Regions from separate parts of the Chryseobacterium gleum genome, predicted to be linked through region 2. Evidence: riboswitches for the same ligand, from Rfam matches in the RefSeq annotation. Region 2 holds a riboswitch; each other region holds the start of a gene.
The links. A riboswitch is a leader RNA that binds a small molecule or an ion and turns the genes downstream of it on or off. The one in region 2 is predicted to bind S-adenosylmethionine.

Region 1 (7,062 bases), 740 kb from region 2:
GAATTGCGAATTCCAATCCCACATTTAAATTAAGGTTGGTTTCCCACTTCACATTATTGGTATACGTTTTTTCCAGGGTTGTTCCCGGTTCTCCACCAAGACTGATAAACCTGTACAACTCCTGATAAGCATAATAAAGTGGCTGACCATTTGGACGAAGTAATTTATCATTCCCCTGCCCCCCATAGCTGGCACGTAATGTCAACTGATTGAAAACATTTAAGCTTTTGATGAATTCTTCATTGGATATTTTCCATGAACCTCCAACTGACCAGAATCTTCCCCACCTGTTATCTTTTGCAAATCTTGAAGAACTGTCTGCTCTTCCTGATGCAGATAAGAAGTAAGTATTATTGTAGTCATACTCTACTTTTCCCAGGAAACTCAACAAACTTAATTTATTGCTGTTTCCACTGAAACTTCCCAGCAGTGAGGCAGCATCCGGCTCATAATAATAAGGCAGTGAAAACTGGCTTCTTGTTCCGGAAATTGTCTGATAATCGTATTTATAGAATTCATGTCCTGCTAACGCATTAATGTGGTGTTTTCCAAACTTTTTATCATACGTCAGAATATTACTGGTTGTATACGAAAGCGTTCTGGTATTTGTTTTCGTTACCGAACCTCCAATTTCTGCTCCCTGACCAAGTAATGGATTTGAATAATAATGTCCGTTATAATTCACAAGGTCAACAGAAAAGCTTGTCTTGAATTTTAATTCCGGTAAGAAAGTAAATTCCATGAATCCCTTTCCTGAAAAGTTATCTTCTTTATTTTCGTTTTTATCTAATGGAAGGGTTGCAGCGGCATTTTGATTCTGTAAAGCATTGGTAGGCCTGTATTTTCCAAAATCATAAACCGGATTTCCATCAGCACCCAAAACGTAAGTTCCATCTGCATTCCTTTCATAATAAGGATAGAATGAAGGAATAAACCTTGCCGCATTGATGATATTGCTCGCCTTGGAATCTGAAGAAGTAGGTGCCTGCTGAATGCTGTTGGTATAACTTAAGTTTACTCCAACATTCAACCATTTCTTAACTTCAGAATTAATTTTCAGCCTGGTATTATATCTTTTAAAGCCAGATTCAATAGCCATACCTTTATCATCCAGATAACCAAGGGAAAAGAAGTAATTGCTTTTCTCACTTCCCCCGCTGATATCAAGATCCACCTGATTTCTTGATGCTACTCTCTGTAAAATATCTCTCCAGTCATCATTCCAGAGTGGTGAAGCACCAGCTAATAACTTTCCATCTGTTCCTACAGGTTTTGGATAAGCTGTTCCATATGGGTTGATTCCAAGGGTAGAAACAAGATTATCTGTAGCCATCTGAGCTGCCTGCTGGGAAGAAACTTTTCCGGACTGATATCCATTTCTCAACGCCTCCCAATATAATTGAAAGTACTGATCGGTATTGACCTGCTCGTAATCTTTCACTGCTCTTCCGGAGAAACCCTGGCTGATATTAAAATTAACTTTTGCTTCTCCTTTTTTCCCTGATTTTGTGGTAATGATAATAATCCCGTTTGCTCCTCTTGAACCATAGAGTGCACTTGCCGTTGCATCTTTCAAAACACTGATAGATTCGATGTCGCTTGGACTGATAGAGTTCAGGTTACCATCAAAAGGAATTCCATCCACTACATACAATGGATCGCTGGAAGCACTTATTGAACCAATTCCTCTAATTCTGATGGTAGAAACCGCACCCGGCTGACCTGATGCACTTGTCGTCTGAATACCCGCTACCTGTCCTTCCAATGCTTTGGTAATGTTGGTAACAGGCCTGTTATTGATCTTATCACTGGAAATTGTCGCCACAGAACCGGTATAGCTGTTTCTTTTCGCTTTTCCATAGGCTACCACTACCACTTCATCAAGCTCCTTTTCGTGAAGACTGTCTTTTTTGGGTTTTGAATTCTGCGCATTTACATTAGCCACTCCCAAAAAAAATGCAGCTACCGGTGGTATCCATATTTTAGAATTGAATAAATTTTTGCTAATCATAATCAATTTTATTTATCATATATTAAAATTTCACCCTTTGCAGAAAAGTCAGCAAAGGGCATCAATAAATACGATAAACCAAATGCTTATTTTTCCATAAAAGGCTGAATGTAACACCTTGCACGGGTAGGTTGTTAAGATTTCACGGGGTCAGTTCCCTCCATCTTTCTTTATAAGCCGATCGAAATATGGTTGCAAAGCTAAAAACTTTTAGTCTACAAAACAAGTAGACTGATTAATATTTAATGATAAATTTTTAATAATTAACATAAAATTTTAATAAAACCCATTACAGTAAGGAGTTATAGCAGTTACACTATTTTCAAACATGACAAATATCATTATTAATAATTCAATAATGTAAAAATTCAGCACAGTTTAATTTCTATGTGATTTTATTGGAAAAACTTTTTAATTTTATAGTATGAAAGTTTTAATTATAAACGGACCAAATCTTAACCTTTTAGGTACCAGAGAGCCGGAAATCTATGGAAGCATTTCTATGGAGAGTTATTTGGAAATTTTAAAAACCGAATTTCACTCTCACGAATTAAAATATTATCAGTCCAATATTGAAGGGGAACTTATCAACAGACTTCAGGAAGATGATTTTGATGCTATAATTATTAATCCGGGAGCTTATACCCATTATTCTTATGCGATTGCGGATTGTTTAAAGAATATTCGTAAACCCAAGATTGAAGTTCATATCAGCAATATCTATCAAAGAGAAGAATTCAGGCAAAAATCTGTAACAGCAGCTAATACGGATGCTGTTTTATCTGGTTTTGGGATGGATGGATATAGACTAGCTTTATTAAGCTTGAAGTGATTTTTCGCTTATATTCCCACAGATCGCACTGATTCTCATAGATAATTATGCATACAGGAGAATAATTTATGAATAAAGAATCAAATTTATTTCAATAAAATACTCCTATTACTAAAAAATAAAAAGCCTCATCAATGATGAGGCTTTTTGTATGTTGATTGGTAACTATTAGATAGTCTGTTCCTGCAATTGAGGTCCTGAAGCAACTAATTTCTTTCCTTCTTCAGTATCACAGTACTGCTCAAAGTTCTTGATATATCTTGAAGCAAGATCTTTTGCTTTCTCTTCCCATTCTGAAGCATTTTCATACGTATCTCTTGGATCTAAGATTCCTGCAGAAACATTTGGCAATTCAGTAGGAATTTCAAGGTTCATGATCGGAACCTGAGTCTTAGGAGCATTGTCAATAGAACCGTCGATGATTGAATCGATAATTGCTCTCGTATCTTTCAGAGAAATTCTCTTTCCGGTACCATTCCAACCTGTATTTACCAAATAAGCTTTAGCTCCGTGTTCTTTCATTTTACCGATCAATGTTTTAGAATACATTGTTGGGTGCAATGTAAGGAATGCTTCGCCAAATGCAGGAGAGAAAGATGGTTCTGGTTCTGTAATTCCTCTTTCTGTTCCGGCTAATTTGGAAGTATATCCGCAAAGGAAGTGGTATTGAGCCTGATCTTCATTCAGAATAGAAACCGGAGGAAGTACTCCGAATGCATCTGCTGAAAGGTAAACAATCTTCTTAGCGTGACCTGCTTTAGAAGGTAATACAATTTTGTTGATATGATAGATTGGATAGGAAACTCTTGTATTTTCAGTAATTGATCCGTCTGTATAATCTGCTACTCCATTGTTCACCACAACATTTTCAAGAAGCGCATCTCTCTTGATGGCAGCGAAAATATCCGGTTCCTTTTCTGCAGATAAGTCGATAACTTTAGCGTAGCATCCGCCCTCATAGTTGAATACTCCGTTGTTATCCCATCCGTGCTCGTCATCACCGATAAGATATCTCTTAGGATCTGCTGATAAAGTTGTTTTACCAGTTCCTGAAAGACCAAAGAATAAAGCTACATCACCTTTTTCCCCTACGTTAGCGGAACAGTGCATTGAAGCCATACCCTTTAATGGAAGATAGTAGTTCATCATTGCGAACATCCCTTTTTTCATCTCACCTCCATACCATGTACCTCCGATGATCTGTAGTTTTTCAGTAAGGTTGAACATGATGAAGTTCTCAGAATTTAATCCCTGAGCTTCCCAGTTCGGGTTGGTAGTTTTTGACCCGTTGATTACTGTGAAATCCGGCTCACCGAAGTTTTCAAGCTCATAGTGAGAAGGACGGATGAACATGTTGGTAACAAAATGCGCCTGCCATGCTACTTCAACAATAAATCTTACCTTAAGTCGTGTATCTGCATTCGTACCACAGAAAGCATCTACAACATAAATTTTCTTAGCTTCGGAAAGCTGATTCATCACTAGTTCTTTACAAGACCCGAAAATTTCCGCGGTTGTAGGTAAATTTACTTTACCATCCCAGAAAATAGTATCTCTTGTAACATCATCCTGAACAATATATCTGTCTTTAGGTGAACGACCTGTGAAAATTCCTGTTTTTACTGATACTGCGCCTGATTCTGTAAGCTCAGCTTTCTCAAACCCCTGATTTTCAGGAGAAACTTCAGCCTGATATAATTCTTCATAAGAAGGATTATACACTACTTCATAGTTTCCTTTAATCCCTAATTTCTCTAAATCCTGGATGATTTTAGTGTTTTTCATTTTACTTATATTTTCTATTTCTTTATTGCTTTCAACAAAAATAATATTAATTATTTGTTAAAGGTGGTTTAAATATACTGATATAAGTCAGAATGGCAAACAAAAAAACGGTTTTGTAAATTACTGATTATGAACTAATTATTTCAGACCATTCAAAAACAGCAGGAAAACCTTTCTCCCAAAAATAGTTCTTATAGTCCCCAAATTTGGCACTCATCACAAAATCTCCGCCCCATGCGCCTAAACTTTTGACAAATGAAGGACAATCTGAGAACAATCTCTCTTTAACTGTGAGAATTTCAAGAAAATCCGCTATTTTTCGCTCATGAATCATCATTAATTCGGAAAAAGTTTCCAATTCATTGCATAACATTATTTTCTTTGTGATTTCCGAAAATTCATTTACCAGTTCCGGAGACTTCTTTTTTGATTTGTAAAAACTGATTCCTTCCCGGCTGTCCTGTTTCTGATTTAAGTGGATAAAAATCAGTTCATTTTTAAAAGAAGGATTAAAGTTTACCTTTTCATATTTAATCTCAGGTTTACTTTGGAAAAGAACTGCAGATTTTTCTTTTGCAACCGCAATATCATATCCACTTCCTCCCAGGCTTATCGTATTCAGATAAAAAGGATCAATCTCCGCCCATTCCGCAAGATTGGTCATCAGGGTAGAACTGCTTCCCAAACCATAGTCTGCGGGAAATTGAAGGTTGGTTTTTAAATGGTAAGTAAAGTTAGTTTTGAATTTAGTATGGGAAAGCTGCTGAACATTCTTCAATGTTTTCGTAATAAATTCAGCGCTTGATGGAATATTGGTTTCCAGAATCTGCCATGTTTGATAATCAATGACAGCTTTTAGCCATAATGTATTCTGATGATAAGCTTCCCAAAGAATAAGAGATTTTCCATCTTCTTTTTCTTCAAAGAAAAACTCTTGTCCCAGCCTGGTAGGTACCGCTAAGACAAGAGCTCCATCAATTGCGAAATATTCTGAAGTAAGCATAAGCTTGCCCGGTGAAAATATCGCGTTCATATATTTTTTATTAGATTGCAGAAGTTGCTTCTACTGATCCGTCAATTTTCTTGATTAATCCCTGAAGGGTTTTCCCTGGCCCTACTTCTACGAAGTTAGACGCACCGTCTTTAATCATATTCTGAACAGATTGTGTCCATTTTACAGGACCTGTAAGCTGATCAATCAGATTTTGTTTGATCTCATCAGGATTTGTTACAGCTGTCGTAGTGATATTCTGATATACAGGAATCGTTGCTTTTCTGAATTTGGTTTTTTCGATCGCTGCCGCCAGTCTTTCCTGTGCAGGCTGCATCAATGGTGAATGGAAAGCTCCGTTTACCGGTAAAAGTAAAGCTCTTTTTGCTCCTGCTTCTTTCAACTTTGCACAAGCTTCTTCTACTGCCGGTGTTTCTCCTGAAATTACCAATTGTCCCGGACAGTTATAATTTGCAGGAACAACAATACCGCTGATCTGTGCGCAGATTTCTTCAACTTTTGCATCGTCTAATCCTAAGATTGCCGCCATAGAACTTGGATTTGCATCGCAAGCCTCCTGCATAGCTTTTGCTCTTTCGGAAACTAATTTCAAACCATCATCAAAGGATAAAACCCCGTTGGCTACCAAAGCTGAAAACTCTCCTAAAGAGTGTCCTGCTACCATTTCAGCACCAAGGCCATTTACGGCTTTTAATGCTGCTACTGAATGTATAAATATAGAAGGCTGGGTAACCTCTGTTTTCTTAAGATCCGCATCTGTTCCGTTAAACATAATGGAAAGAATATCGAAACCTAAAATTTCATTGGCAGATTCCATCAGATCTTTAATATCTTTTCTAGAATCATACAATTCTTTTCCCATTCCTACGAACTGAGAACCCTGCCCTGGAAATACAAGTGCTTTCATGTATTGAATTAAATATTATGCAAATATAACTATAATGTTAACAATATTCGTTTTAAGTGCTATGAATCATTTATGGTACTAACCTGATTACTCTGTAACCTGTATTTACATAAGCACCGTTAGCTTTGGATTTTACAAACTCAAATTTGGTAGCAAGCTGAGTCTGCACTTTATTCATTTGTTTAAAGATTTCTCCTTTTTTATTTTCTCTGGTTAACATGTCATTTACTACATCAAAACCTACGATAGCATATTTTGGCGGAGTTTTACAGTATTTGCTCTTATAGGCAGCCAGAATTTCTTTTTCAAAGCTACCATCTGTATTGATTTTTCTATCCATCAGATAAACCAGATTTGCCTGGCTTAATTCATCCACTTTCTTCTCAAAAACCGGAGCGTAGAACATACTGAAAGCCTTCACTCCCTGAACTTCTTTAGAAATAGCAATGATTCTGTTGGCAAAAGCATCCCCTACTGCATTATCATCATTTGCCAGAATAGCAATAACCGGAGCA
Region 2 (7,062 bases):
GATTTCAGAAGTGATGACCCGATCTCCGAACAGTTTACTGCCTTTTACAAGAGTTCGGAGCCTAAAAACTTCAAATCACTGCTTGATACTTTTATTTATATGAATTCCAAAGAAAGCCATCAATATGGATACGGAGCCTATTTAAGCGGTGATTTCAAATTAAGAGAACATGACGGTGCCGATATGCTAGCACTTTACTGGTACAGCAGAAATCTGAGAATGTTCCGTAATATTCAAAACATTCCTCACAACGGTGAAGACAGAATTCTTGTGATTGCCGGAAATGGACATGCAGCGGTATTAAGGCAGCTTTTTACCTCTTCCGCGGAATATGAATTCACTGAGTTTTCTTCACTGAAATAAATAAAAAGACAGAGATTGAACCTCTGTCTTTTTTAATCAAAACGTCAGTCTTTATATTAGAAACTGAATTCAATTCTTGCAAACAAGAACCTTCCGCCTATACCATACTGTGAAACCTGTCTGGAATAGACAAACTGATTATCTGCTGTTAATGAGCTTATAGCAGGGCTTTTAGAAGGCAAAATATTAAAGATATTATTGCTTCCTACTGTTGCTGAAATATTTTTATTAAAACTATAGCCTACAGATAGATCTGTTACCAGGCGGCTGTTAAGGACAAAATGCTCTGTACTTCCCGTTACTCCATCAAAGTTAGCATCTACCACATCTGCATCGGTCACTTTACCAAAGAAAGAATTACGCAGTACGAAAGTAAAGCTGGAAACTCTTACTGTATTGCCCAATGTAGCTTTTACACGGGGTACAGCTTCTTCAAAATAAATTCTGTTGGGCTCCGAGAAATAATTATTGATCTGGCTTACCAGTTTAGGAGATGCATGGATATCCCCGATTCTTTTGGTTTGATTAAAGTTGATTCCCAGGTTATTCTCCAAAGAAACCCCGGATGATATTTTTGAGTTCTGGGAAATCGTAATATCCAGACCTTTCGTCTGAGAATCTACAGCATTAGCAAAGAAATTGGCTGCGCTGGCTCTTGCGAGATCAAAAGCATCCTGTAGAACGGCCTGGTCTGAGCCGGGAGAAAAACTACCATCAGGACGGTAGAAAAGATCAGTCAGTACTACTCTGTCTTTAATCTTGATTAAGTAAGCATCTGCTGTGAAAGTCAGGTTTAAGGCCGGAACCTTCCATGTAATTCCTGTGCTGTAGGATTGTGAGGTTTCCTGTTTTAATTTTGGAATCCCTAATGCCTGTGCAGCCTCAGAATTATTTCTGAAAGTACCTACCTGTGTTGTTTTTCCCTGCTGAATCAACGTAGAAGTAGAGCTGTAATAGATTTGAGCCAGTGAAGGAGCTCTGAACCCCGTAGAAACAGCTCCTCTCCAGTTGAGATTGGAAGCCAGTTTTACATTGGTTGCCACCTTATAATTGAATGTAGATCCGAAATCTGAATAATTCTCATATCGTACAGCTCCTTCCAACAGCCATCTGTCTGTAATTTCCAATTCTGCATCGGCATAAGCTGCAATACTGTTTCTGTTACCGGAAACTGCATTTTCAGGACTGAATCCCGGAAAGACCTGAGCACCTGCGGGTCTTACATTTCCAAAGAAATCGGTTACTTTTTCATTTTCAGGAGTTTTGGCTGTTACTACACGTCCATAGATATCATAAGAAGCATAAGAATTTTCTTTTCCAGCATTTACTTTATAATTCTCGTGTCGGTATTCGCCACCAAATGCTAGATTCAAGCCTTTCAGAACATCATATTTTTTGGAGAAATCCAAATTAATCGTGTTTTGTGAAAACTCAGATCCTCCGGCATCAAAAGTCCTTGGAGAAGCATCTGTAAGCGAAGCATTAAAAGTATTGACAACACCAAAACCAAAGACGTTTTTCCCGAATGTATTACTGAAATCAATATTCCAGCCATCCCATTTTCCTTTAATTCCGGCGGCAAGGGAATAATCATTCACAGTGGCTTCAATCTGCGGAAGATATCCGTTGGGTGTAACTGCATTGATATTTCTTTCATTGTTCGGAAGCCTGTAAAACCCTCCGGCATTTCCAAGACGATAGCTGTAACCTCCAAATGAATAAACTTTCCATTCATCACTAACAGGAATTTCAGAGTTGAAAAAGAGCTGCCCGGACTGTAATTTAGATTGCCCTGCTCTCAGGCTGAAATCTTTTCTCTCCAATCCCCTGTAGTTAAGTTCCTGAGAGGTAAAATCTTTACCCAATATTTTTTGAAGCTCAGAAATACTGTTTGCCCCTGAGATCTGAGTTTGAAAATCATTCCCAAAATAATCTACCTTAGTAGCATATTGCTTTATGGTATTGATGATCTGCTGAGTATTGGGAGTATTGGTAATATTTTTATATAAGCCATCAATATTAACTCCATCCTGTAATGCCCTGTAGTTAATGGCATTATAGGCATTGAAGATATCACCTTCCCTTACTCCGGCTCTGGAATAAGGATCACGGTATTGGGCAGAACCGGTAATGTTAAAGAATCCGGTTTTCCCTATTTTAGCTCCGTAGTTGAGATCTACAGAAATCGTCTGCCCGTCTACTCCTCCGGAGAAATTATTAGTGACAGGAGAAGCATATCCTCCTAAAAATACCTGCCCGGAAAGTCCCAATCTTTTTTTCAGCCCAAGGTTTAGTACTCCTGCAATAGCGTCAGAACCATACTGGGCAGCAGCTCCATCCCTTAGAACCTCTATTTTCTCCAGTGCAAAGGCAGGAATAGCATTAAGGTCGGTTCCCACGGAACCTCTTCCCGGCGTAAGGGTAACATTAACCAGTGAAGACTGATATCTTCTTTTTCCGTTTACCAGCACCAAAACCTGATCTGGTCCTAATCCTCTCAGCAGCGCAGGATCTACAAAATCAGTTCCGTCATTAACGGTATGAGAGGTGGATGAGAATGAGGGTACAATATAATTTAAAGCCTGGCTGATACTGTTAGAAGGGCTTTGTTTTAAAATTTTTGATATATTAATAATATCTACCGGAACAGGCGTCTCTGTTAATGATCTTCCGGAGCCTCTTGACCCAAGGATGACTACATCATCTATTTTCTTTGATTGTAAGGTGTCCGTCTGTGCGTAGTAAAATGTGGAAATAAGTGCGATAGAAGGAACAAAGATTCTTTTTTTGAAATTATGCATGTTGTTGTGTACTTTTTGTTGATAAAATTTATTTTTTGGCAATACAAATCCTGTAACCCTAAATTGTAAGGTTACCATAGAATTCAAAATGTTTGTATTATTTTTTAGAAATAGAAAAGACTAGAAACAACAACACATGCGCATGTAGAAATGGCATGAGAACATATCAGAGTAATGAAGATTTACCTCATGATCTGAAGAATAAAAAATTACTGATGTTGGGTGTTTTCCCTTGTCTTTAAACATTTGATTTTATCTTTAAAACAAAAATTCAAGATGGGAGTAATGATAGAATGATAAACATTTTTTCCGGGAGATCCGGCTTATCGATTGCAGCACCTTGCTTGTTTTTGCAGGTTGCTATCCCATCTAGAGATTCTTGATAATTACTTGGCAAAGATATAATTATTTCGGAAATAAAAAAATAGTTAGCCTAAATTTTCGGTTTTCAAACATTTACCGTAACAAATTCTCTTTTTCTGCGTCTAACCGGATAACAGTAAAAACATTATGAAAAAAACAATTTTCGCTTTATCCTTACTAAGCTCTGTTTTTGTTTTTTCACAGGAAAAAAATAATAAACCTCAGGAAAAGCAAATTGAAGGCGTAGTCATTACCAAAACTAAAAAAGCCGTTGAACAAAAAGCAGACCGTACTATTTTTGACTTTTCTGAACAGCCCCAGCTGAATAACGGAAACGTTCTGGAAGGAATAAAAAAACTTCCGGGGCTTGTATCTACCGATATTGCAGGAATGATGTATCAGGGAAAAATGCTGGAAGTATACCTTAACGGAAGACCTCTGAACATCACCTCCAATGAATTGAATTCCTTTCTGGAAGGGATGCCCGCCAATTCTGTAGAAAGAATTGAAGTGATCACACAGCCGGGTGCTGAATTTCCGGCAACTTCCGGAGGTGCCATCATGAATATCATTACCAATAAAAATGCAAATAAATATTTGACGGCTACTTATTCAGGAAATTATTCTTTCACGAATTATGACAAATACAGAAGCAGAACTACGAATTCCGTTAATTTAAATGCAAGAAATAAATATTTCGGATGGCAGCTGAATGTTGGGCAGAATTACCGCGAAAGTATGCTGAATGGCCAGCAGGATGAGCTTTTAACAAGTCATACCAACAGATATGGACGCGGATATTTTGCAAAATCCGGGTTAACTTTTGATTTAGGACAGGACCGATTATTGTTAAACTACGATATTTATCACAACAATAATGACAACTACACTTTAAGTGACGGACATGGTGATTTGCCTTTCAAAAGAAATCTGCAGGATTTGAGAGAAGCTTTTTATACTTCTTCCGATGTTGCGCATACCAATAACCTTAGACAGGAAGCTGTTGTAACGTATCAGAAGCGCTTTGCTGACAAATCTCAGAAACTGGACTTCCAGTTTGGGTATACAAGGTCAGACAGCAAGTTTTCACAGGATAATTATTTCCAGGATGGGACCTTTGTAAACTATCCTACTGAACCTCTTGATAGCCCTACCAATGGATTAAAAGATATTCTGAACAATAAATCTGTGATGAATATTGCTAACTTTAAAGTAGATTACGCACAGCCTATCAAGCTTCTTGATGGCGGAAAGGTAAGCTTTGGAGGATTGTATGAAAAGCAGGATTATAACACGGAAAGCTTTGGCCTCACCAATCTTGAATATCAGAGACAGACTGCTTCAACGTATTTAGAGTTTCAGGCTAAGCTGAAAAAGTTTGATTTCACATTGGGTTCCCGTGCTGAAAACTATGATATTTCCGGGATCACAAGATATATTGATAAGGATAAAAAACTGGTTGAGGCTGATCTGATTCCTTTCAACAAATTTAAATTTTTCCCGAACGCGAGCATTCAGTATAACATGATGAACCAGGTATATATTGCTGCGAATTACAACAGGAAAATCAGTTTGCCAAGCATTTCTGCCCTGAATCCGAATAACGTCACATTCTCGGGACCAAGTACGGAAGTAAACGGTAACCCGAACCTTCAGCCTACTATTTTTGATAATTACGAATTGAAAATATCAGCTTTTGATTATGCGTTTATCGGATACAGTGTAAGTTCAGCAAGCAATCAGGTAGCACAGATCATTCGAAAAGACGGAAGGAAACTTTTCAATGAGCAGGTGAATATTTCCAATATGAGAATTCATAATTTTAATGTGGGATTACCGGTTCCTTTTATGATTTTCAGTAAACCTTTGAGCGAAATCATGAAATTTAATTTCAATCCTGATAAAATTAATTTCATGTACTTATATGCTGGCTATCAGAAACATGAAATCGACAATCTGAATAATAAAGGGTTCTGGATCTTCAATATCATGACTCAGATTATTTTACCTAAAGACATCAAGCTTACTGCGAATTACAGTTATCTGACTCCAAAGGCAGGATATTTCTACTTTACGGCAGAGAAGCCATTCAACAACTCGTTTGATATTACATTAACGAAAAAGTTTATGAACAACCGTCTGACCCTTTCTGTTTTTGCCAATGATATTTTCAACGGACAGGTAATGCAGGTAAGTTCTAACCCGCCATCAGGAAATCCGGTAATGATCTACAGTAAATATGACACAAGAAATTTCGGGCTTTCTATTAATTATAAAATTCCAACGAGAAATAAATTAGCGAAAGAAGATCCGAATATCTTAAATCAGACTAAAAAAGAGGATACCGGAGGCGTAATGCAACAGGCACAATAATGCTTTAAACAATAGAAATAAAAACAGGAGGTAAAGATTATTATCACCTGTTTTTTTTAGGTTTTGGCTAAAGCCAATGGAAGATATTAAAATAAGAACGGGCTAAAGCCCGTTCCTATTGATATTGAATTCGTGTTATTTGTGAAACCATTTGTGACATTAGTGTTTACATTTACATCAAAAATCAATCGTCTGAAATCTCCAGCCCAGCGTATCAACCAGTGTCAGCTGATTTACACTTACCGGAAGATCCGTTATAATTTTCAGTGCCTGAAGAGCCATCATACTGCCTATGATCCCAGGCAGTGCTCCCAAAACTCCAAGACTGTCACAATCCGGTACATCTTCATCAAAAGGTGGTTCCGGGAAAATATCCCTTAAGTTTTTACTTCCGTTATGATTAAATACAGCAACTTGCCCTGCGAAACCTAGAATACTCCCGTAAACCAGAGTTTTTTGTAATTGCACACAGGTATCATTCACCAGATATCTTGTTGAAAAATTGTCTGAACCGTCAATAACAACATCGTACTGAGTAATGATTTCTTCAGCATTATCTTCATTGATTTTTTCTTCAATCTTTTTGAATATTACCTGATGATTGAGTTCTTTTACAAAGGCTTCAGCACTTTTCACTTTGGATAATCCGACTCTGTTTTCGGTATGGATAATCTGTCGGTTCAGATTATGAAGTTCAACCTCATCAAAATCTGCAACACCTAAAGTTCCTACCCCAGCGGCAGCCAGATATTGAAGAACAGGACTTCCCAAACCTCCTGCCCCGATGACAAGAACTTTGGATGACTTTATTTTCTTTTGTCCTTCCAATCCTATTTCTTCAATAAAGATCTGCCGGCTGTACCGGGAAAAATAATCTTCTTTTTTCATGCCTTATGATAATTGAACCATTAAGGTTTTTTAAGCTTTTAAGAATAGTTAAGTGAGCTTCGCTTGAAAAAGCTGTCTTAAAAATCTTTGATTTCTCTTAATTCAACTTCATCTCTTCAAAGTCCTTAATGGTTTAAAAATTTAAAATCCACTATAAACAGAATCCCAATCTTTCATCACAGGATCGTAACCTGCTTTTCTAATCATGGTTTTAATCTCTTCCATACTCCGTTCATCACTGGTTTCAAACTGTTCCAGAGATTCTTTATCTACG
Region 3 (7,062 bases), 900 kb from region 2:
TATAAGATTATGCTTTTTGGCGATCTGACCGAAAAACTCAAGATCCAGGATTTCAATTGCCGGATTGGTAGGAGTTTCAAGGTATAAGATCTTTGTATTAGGTTTGATATATTGTTCAACATTCACTGCATCTTCTGCTTTGAAATAAGAGGTTTCAATATTCCATTTCGGGAAATATTTGGTAAACAAAGTATGTGTAGACCCGAAAACCGACTGGCAGCTTACGATATGATCCCCAGCATTTAACAAAGCTGCAAATGTAGAATAGATGGCTGCCATTCCTGTCGCAAATGCATATCCTGCTTCTGCACCTTCCATTTTAGCAATCTTATCTGTAAATTCTGTTACATTAGGATTGGAAAAACGGCTGTATAAATTTTTAGGTTTTTCTTCTGCAAAGCTTGCTCTCATATCTTCCGCATCCTGAAATATAAAGCTGGAGGTTAGATATAATGGCGTAGAATGTTCATCAAACTGGGTTCTTTCAGTCTGGGTTCTTATTGCTGATGTTTCAAAATTTTCCATATAGTTTTAATTTGTCAATTTAACAGTGTATCAATGTAACAGTTTACCAATAAGGTTCTTCGCTATGTTCAGAATAGCAATTGCAGTAATTGTTACACTGCTAGATTGGTAGATTGTTACATTATTATTTAGTTTCACTTACTCTTAAAATATCTCCAAATACCCCTCTGGCTGTTACCTGTGCTCCGGCTCCGGCTCCCATAATAACGATCGGATTTTCTCCGTAACTTTCTGTATAGATTTCAAAAATTGAATCTGAACCTTTCAGCTGCCCTAATGCAGAAGTTGCAGGTACAGAAATCAGTTTTACATCCAGTTCACCTTTATCTTTCTGTAAATCGCCATGTAAATCGCCTACATATCTCAGCACATGTCCAGGCTCCTGGTTTTCTTTTATTTTCTGATATTCTTCATCCAGCTCTTCAAGTCTGGAAAGGAATTCTGATTTTGAAACCTCAAGTAAGCTTTCCGGAACAAGATTCTGAATACTGATATCTTCGAATTCATTGATCAGATCCAATTCTCTGGCGAGGATCAGTAATTTTCTTGCCACATCATTTCCTGACAGATCTTCTCTCGGATCCGGTTCTGTATATCCTTTTTCCAGAGCTTCATTGATGATGGTTGAAAATTTATCGTCCCTCAAAGAAAAATTGTTGAAAACATAGCTTAATGTTCCGGAGAATACTCCTTTGATTCTGGTGATGTTCTCTCCTGAAAGGTGCAATAATTTGATGGTGTCAATTAACGGTAATCCAGCGCCAACATTGGTTTCATACAGATAACGTCTGTTATTTTTGTTCAACGTATATCTTAGTTTTCTGTACTCTTCTATTGGAAGGGTATTGAAAATTTTATTGGAAGAAACGAGATCAAATCCGTTTTCTGCCAGGGCATGATAGTTTTTAACAAAATCCTTGCTTGCCGTGTTATCCACAACAATCAGATTTTCCAGTTGATTTTCGTTGGAAAAGTTGATCAGTTCTTCAACATTTGACGGTCTCTCTGCTGTTAAAACCTCATCTCCCCAATTGGCATCAAACCCTTTTTTATTGAAGGCAATTTTCTTTGAGTTGGCTACAGCAACTACTTTAAGGTCTATTTTTTTACGTTTTTTAATTTCTTGTGCAGATTCAAGTACCTGCTCTATCAGGGTTTTTCCTACGTTTCCGTGACCAATGATTGCCAGATGAACTGTCTTTGGTTTTTTAAAAATTTCAGATTCTATGATATTTCTTGTTTTCTCATCCTGCGAAGAGGTCACTACGATATTGACTCTGTTTTCTCCTGCCACCTGATTTAAAAGTAACGGGAAAACATTATTTCTTGCCAGCTCAGCAAAGACTTTATTGAAATCTTCTGCTACAAAGCCAATCACGGAAACATTATTGATACTATAGATCTGGGAAACTTTTCCTGACTTTCTTTCCGCCTCAAATTCATCGATAAGACAAGCGACTGCTTTCTCTGCATCGTTTTCATGAACCAAAATGGAAATTCCGTTTTCTACCGCTTGTTGAGAGATTACTCCTACACTGATACGCGCTAAGGTAAGCGCTTTAAAAATTCGTCCGTCAATCCCGATTTCTCCTAAGAAATCTTCTCCTTCAAATTTGACGATTGATCTGTTCTTCAAAAATTTTATTTCGTTAGCATTTTTCATTTTTCCTGTAAAATGTTTTTTATGATATTATTTAATTGTTGATATTCCATTAGGAAGGCATCATGCCCGTGTATAGATTGGATCTCGTGATAAGAAACATCCTTATTTTTCTCTTTTAAGTTTTCAAAACACATCCGGATTTCAGAAGCCGGGAAAAATAAGTCTGAATCTACGGAGATCATGCGCATTCGTGCCTGTATATTCTCCAGTACTGTTTCATCAGCATTTATATTCATCAGGAGATGATTCATCAATTTATAAGCTTTTAAACTAAACCTTTCGTTTAGAGCATTACCATGATAAATCAGCCAGTCTTCTGATTCCAGGCGTTGTTTTTTCCTGGTTATATTGGTTTTGAAATCTGTCATTGAGCGACTGTGGAGTTCTATAACACAACATGGCATGAATTCTCGCTTTTGTAATGGTTCTTCTTTATCATTTAACAAGAATTTCTGAACCAGACATTGCGCATGAAGCCAATCGTGTGTTCTGTAATCGCAGGCAATGGGAATAAATATCTCTGCAAGATCCGGCTGCTGGGCAAGCATTTCCCAGGCAATTCCTCCTCCCAGAGAGCCTCCGATAATGGCATATAGTTTTTTGATCTGCAAAGTTTCAAGCCCTTTCAGGAATATCGCAGCGATATCTGAAGGGGTAAAGTCTTCATAGTCTTCAATTAAAAAATTGTCATAACCGTTTCCGGGTATGTTGAAACACAGAACTGTGTATTGATCGGTATCAACAATCTGATTTTCTCCTACCAGCTGCTTCCACCAGCCTTTATCTCCGGATACATTCGAGTTTCCGGTAAGAGCGTGATTGATTAAAATGACAGGTGCTGTAAACAGATCTTTCCCAAAAAGCTGATAGCTTAGCGGGATATGGTATTCCTTTTGGGAATTTGTTTGATACGTAAGATTAATATAGTTTAGTTCTGTTTTCAATTCTATTATATTTAAATACAATTGAAAATGCCACAGGAAATGGCTGAAAAGAACTTCAGTAAGTTATCTGTCCAAAATTATTTTGGTAGAACGTAGCACCTTCTTTACTTGCGCAAAGGGTTGCTAAGGTTTCACAGGGTCTAATCCCTCAACCTTTCTTGATAACATTTTCAATATTTGAATGAACGAATGGTGCAAAGGTAGTTCTTTTCTTTTAAATTCAAAAAAAAATTATTTTAATATTTAAAAGAGCCCTTAAATACAGGCGTTTCAAGGTCATATTAATAATTATTCAGATGAAAAAAATTGGAATTACTTTGCAAAAAAACTAACTTCGTGTGGAAAAATGTTGACATATGACCGCCGAAAAAGAAAGATTACAAGATACCAAATGGAAAAACTGGGGACCTTATGTAAGCAACCGGCAGTGGGGAAATGTACGCGAAGATTATAGCCCGAACGGGAATGCCTGGAATTTTACCAATCATAATAATGCAGAAAGCTATGCTTACCGCTGGGGCGAAGAAGGTATTGCCGGAATTTCTGATGTAAAGCAGCTTTTATGTTTTGCTTTTTCATTCTGGAACAAAAAAGATAAAATGGTAAAAGAAAGGTTCTTCGGATTGAGCAATCCTCAGGGAAATCATGGAGAAGATATCAAAGAAATCTTTTATTATCTGGATAATACACCTACTCATAGCTATATGAAGATGGTATATAAATATCCGATCAATGAGTTTCCGTATGATGATATTCTTAGTGAGAATGGAAAACGCAGCAAAAAGGAACCTGAATATGAGCTTTTCGATACCGGGATTTTTGATAACGATGAGTATTTCGATATTTTCATTGAATACTGTAAGGCAGATCATAATGATATTCTGGCCAGAGTGACAGTCTGCAACCGAAGCCAGCATGAAGCTCCTATCGTGGTGGCTCCTACTGCATGGTTCAGAAACAACTGGAAATGGGGATATAATACCTACAAGGCAGAGCTGAGTGCTTCTCAGGATGGAAGTATTACCATTGGCCACGACAGTATTTCAATTAAAAAACTGTATTCCAGAAATACAAATGCACAAAGTGTATTCTGTGAAAACGAAACAAATACTCCAAAACTTTACGGTACTCCTAAAACAGAGAATACTTATTTTAAAGACGGAATCAATGATTTTATAATTCACGGCCGAGATACTGTAAATCCTGAAAAAAGAGGAACCAAAGCTTCTTTTCTTATAGATGAAGTTATAGCAGCAGGTGAATCAAAAGTTTTTGAATTCAGATTATGTCCTGAAGAAAACGATGAACCTTTTGAAAAATTTGATGAAATTTTCAATACCCGAAAGGCCGAAGCTGAAGAGTTTTATCAGGAAATTCAGAGTGATACCGTGAATGAAGATGAAAGAAATGTGCAGCGACAGGCATTTGCCGGACTTCTCTGGAACAAACAGTTCTATCATTATAATATCGGGAAATGGCTGAAAGGTGATCCGAACTTTGAAGCGCCAAGAAACTTCAGTGAATATGTAAGAAATACGGAATGGAATCATCTTCATAATAAAGATATTATTTCTATGCCCGACAAATGGGAATATCCGTGGTATGCCACATGGGATCTTGCATTTCACTGCGTTCCATTTTCCATCATCGATGCAGAGTTTGCGAAAGGACAGCTGTTATTACTTACGAAAGAATGGTATATGCACCCTAACGGCCAGCTTCCCGCTTATGAATGGAATATGAGTGACGTGAATCCACCCGTGCATGCATGGTCATGCTTCCGTGTTTTTAAGATAGATGAAAAGAACAACGGAAAACCGGATTTATTATTCTTAGAAAAAGTTTTCCAGAAACTGCTGCTTAATTTTACATGGTGGGTGAACCGAAAGGATAAAAACGGTAAAAATATTTTTGGCGGAGGTTTCCTTGGTCTCGATAATATTGGAGCTTTTGACCGAAATATGGTTTTGAAGGACGGCCAGCATCTTGAACAGGCAGACGGAACCAGCTGGATGGCCATGTATGCATTGAATATGATGCGTATTGCGATGGAACTTGCCCAGTATTACCAGGTGTATGAAGATATGGCGATCAAGTTCTTTGAACATTATCTTTACATCGCTGAAGCTATGGAAAATCTGGGTGAAGGAACGAAAGGTCTGTGGAATGAGGAAGACGGATTCTTTTATGATGTATTGCAGCTTGGAAACGGAGACAGCGTTTCTTTGAGGTTAAGAAGTATTGTTGGTTTGATTCCAATGTTTGCCGTTGAGATTGTAGACCACCGCTTACTGGAAAAGATGCCGAATTTCAGAAGCAGAATGGAATGGATCTTAAAAAATAAGCCGGAGCTTACCAAGCTTGTTTCTCATTGGGATGAGGAAGGACATGGAAGAAAACATCTGATGAGCATCCTCCGCAAGAACAGACTGACCAAAGTTCTGACCAGAATGCTTGACGAAAAAGAATTTTTAAGTACTTACGGAATCCGTGCCATGTCTAAGGTATACGAAGAAAATCCGTTTGTATTTTCTGTGCATGGAACGGAAAACATGGTCTATTATACTCCGGCAGAAAGTGACAGCCGTATGTTCGGCGGAAACAGCAACTGGCGTGGCCCCATCTGGTTTCCTATCAACTTCCTGATTGTTGAAAGTCTGCAGCGATTCCATTATTATTATGGAAACAGTCTGAAAGTAGAGTTCCCGACAGGTAGCGGAGATAAGAGAAACCTTGATGAAGTAGCTCAAAACATCAGCAAAAGACTTTGTTCTATATTTTTAAAGGATAAAAATGGAAAAAGAGCGTTCAATGGAGATAATCCAAAATTCAATTACGATGAACATTTCAGAGATTATATTACATTTTTTGAATATTTCCATGGAGATAACGGCCGGGGCGTTGGAGCTTCCCACCAAACCGGTTGGACTGCTACTGTAGCCAAACTGATAAAGCCAAGACTCACCTTTTAGATGAGTAATGAGTAATAAAAAGGCCGGATGAATCATCCGGCTTTCTATATTTTTAAGTAAGAGATTAAATTTTTTCTCCGTTCACATAGACTTCGTATCCGATTTCTACATTCGGTTCCAGAGTTTTTGACACTGAACAATATTTTTCAAAAGAAAGTTCTGCAGCCTTTAGTGCTTTTTTAGGATCAATTTCTCCTTCCAAAAGAAATTTAACATTAATTGATTTAAAAGGTTTTGCATCTTCTACCTGTACTCTTTCTCCTTCTACCTCTGCCTGAAAACTTTTGATCTCCTGACGCTGCTTCTTTAAAATGGAAACTACATCAATTCCGCTACATCCCGCTACTGCCATCAGTACACTTTCCATTGGAGAAACTCCTTTTGCTCCCGGCTGGGAAGTATTATCCAAAAGAATAGAATTTCCCTGAGCATTGGTACATTCAAATAAAAAATCGTCGTTTATTCTGTTAAGTGTAATTTTCATTATGTATTGCTTATTGCTTCTGCAAAGTTATAAAATTCCTCTCGCTTTTATCTCCAGATATTTATTGATAACATCGATATTCAAATTTTCCGGAAGGGTATAAACGGTATAAATTCCGTATTTACGGAGTTCCTGGATAATCAGTTTCTTTTCAAACTCAAATTTTTCAGCAATGATTTCGTCATAGATTTCCTGCATATTTTCAGGATTTTTGTTGATCAGTGTCTGCAATTCTGAATTTTTGAAGAATACAACGACCAGTAAATGGTTTTTAGCAATTCCGCGAAGATATTTCAATTGGCGGTTCAATCCATCCAATGTCTCAAAATTGGTAAAAAGCAGAATCAAGCTTCTTTGATTGATAGAATATTTTACATCCTGATACAAACGGTTAAAATCACTTTCAAAGAAATCTGTTTTGATATTATAAAGGGCTTCGGAGATTTTCTTCAGTTGGCCGGACTTATTATCGGC

Region 1: linked by a shared signal. The riboswitch ahead of EL165_RS17910 (SusC/RagA family TonB-linked outer membrane protein) and the one ahead of EL165_RS14585 (TonB-dependent receptor plug domain-containing protein) in region 2 are both predicted to bind S-adenosylmethionine.
Region 3: linked by a shared signal. The riboswitch ahead of EL165_RS18695 (alpha/beta fold hydrolase) and the one ahead of EL165_RS14585 (TonB-dependent receptor plug domain-containing protein) in region 2 are both predicted to bind S-adenosylmethionine.

The regions. Positions count from the first base shown of each region.
Region 1 covers NZ_LR134289.1:3,945,008-3,952,069, reverse strand. The annotation lists gene EL165_RS17910 (SusC/RagA family TonB-linked outer membrane protein) at 1-2,011, opposite strand, end outside; SAM riboswitch class I at 2,095-2,190, opposite strand; gene EL165_RS17905 (type II 3-dehydroquinate dehydratase) at 2,436-2,843, shown strand; gene pckA (phosphoenolpyruvate carboxykinase (ATP)) at 3,012-4,628, opposite strand; gene EL165_RS17895 (GYDIA family GHMP kinase) at 4,756-5,661, opposite strand; gene fabD (ACP S-malonyltransferase) at 5,672-6,547, opposite strand; gene EL165_RS17885 (LysM peptidoglycan-binding domain-containing protein) at 6,618-7,062, opposite strand, start outside.
Region 2 covers NZ_LR134289.1:3,208,962-3,216,023, forward strand. The annotation lists gene EL165_RS14580 (DUF5694 domain-containing protein) at 1-363, shown strand, start outside; gene EL165_RS14585 (TonB-dependent receptor plug domain-containing protein) at 420-3,164, opposite strand; SAM-I-IV-variant riboswitch at 3,458-3,555, opposite strand; gene EL165_RS14590 (outer membrane beta-barrel family protein) at 3,675-5,900, shown strand; gene EL165_RS14595 (HesA/MoeB/ThiF family protein) at 6,078-6,788, opposite strand; gene thiH (2-iminoacetate synthase ThiH) at 6,930-7,062, opposite strand, start outside.
Region 3 covers NZ_LR134289.1:4,105,318-4,112,379, reverse strand. The annotation lists gene EL165_RS18705 (O-succinylhomoserine sulfhydrylase) at 1-525, opposite strand, end outside; gene EL165_RS18700 (ACT domain-containing protein) at 650-2,188, opposite strand; gene EL165_RS18695 (alpha/beta fold hydrolase) at 2,185-3,132, opposite strand; SAM riboswitch class I at 3,193-3,300, opposite strand; gene EL165_RS18690 (MGH1-like glycoside hydrolase domain-containing protein) at 3,489-6,104, shown strand; gene EL165_RS18685 (OsmC family protein) at 6,169-6,588, opposite strand; gene EL165_RS18680 (DUF58 domain-containing protein) at 6,616-7,062, opposite strand, start outside.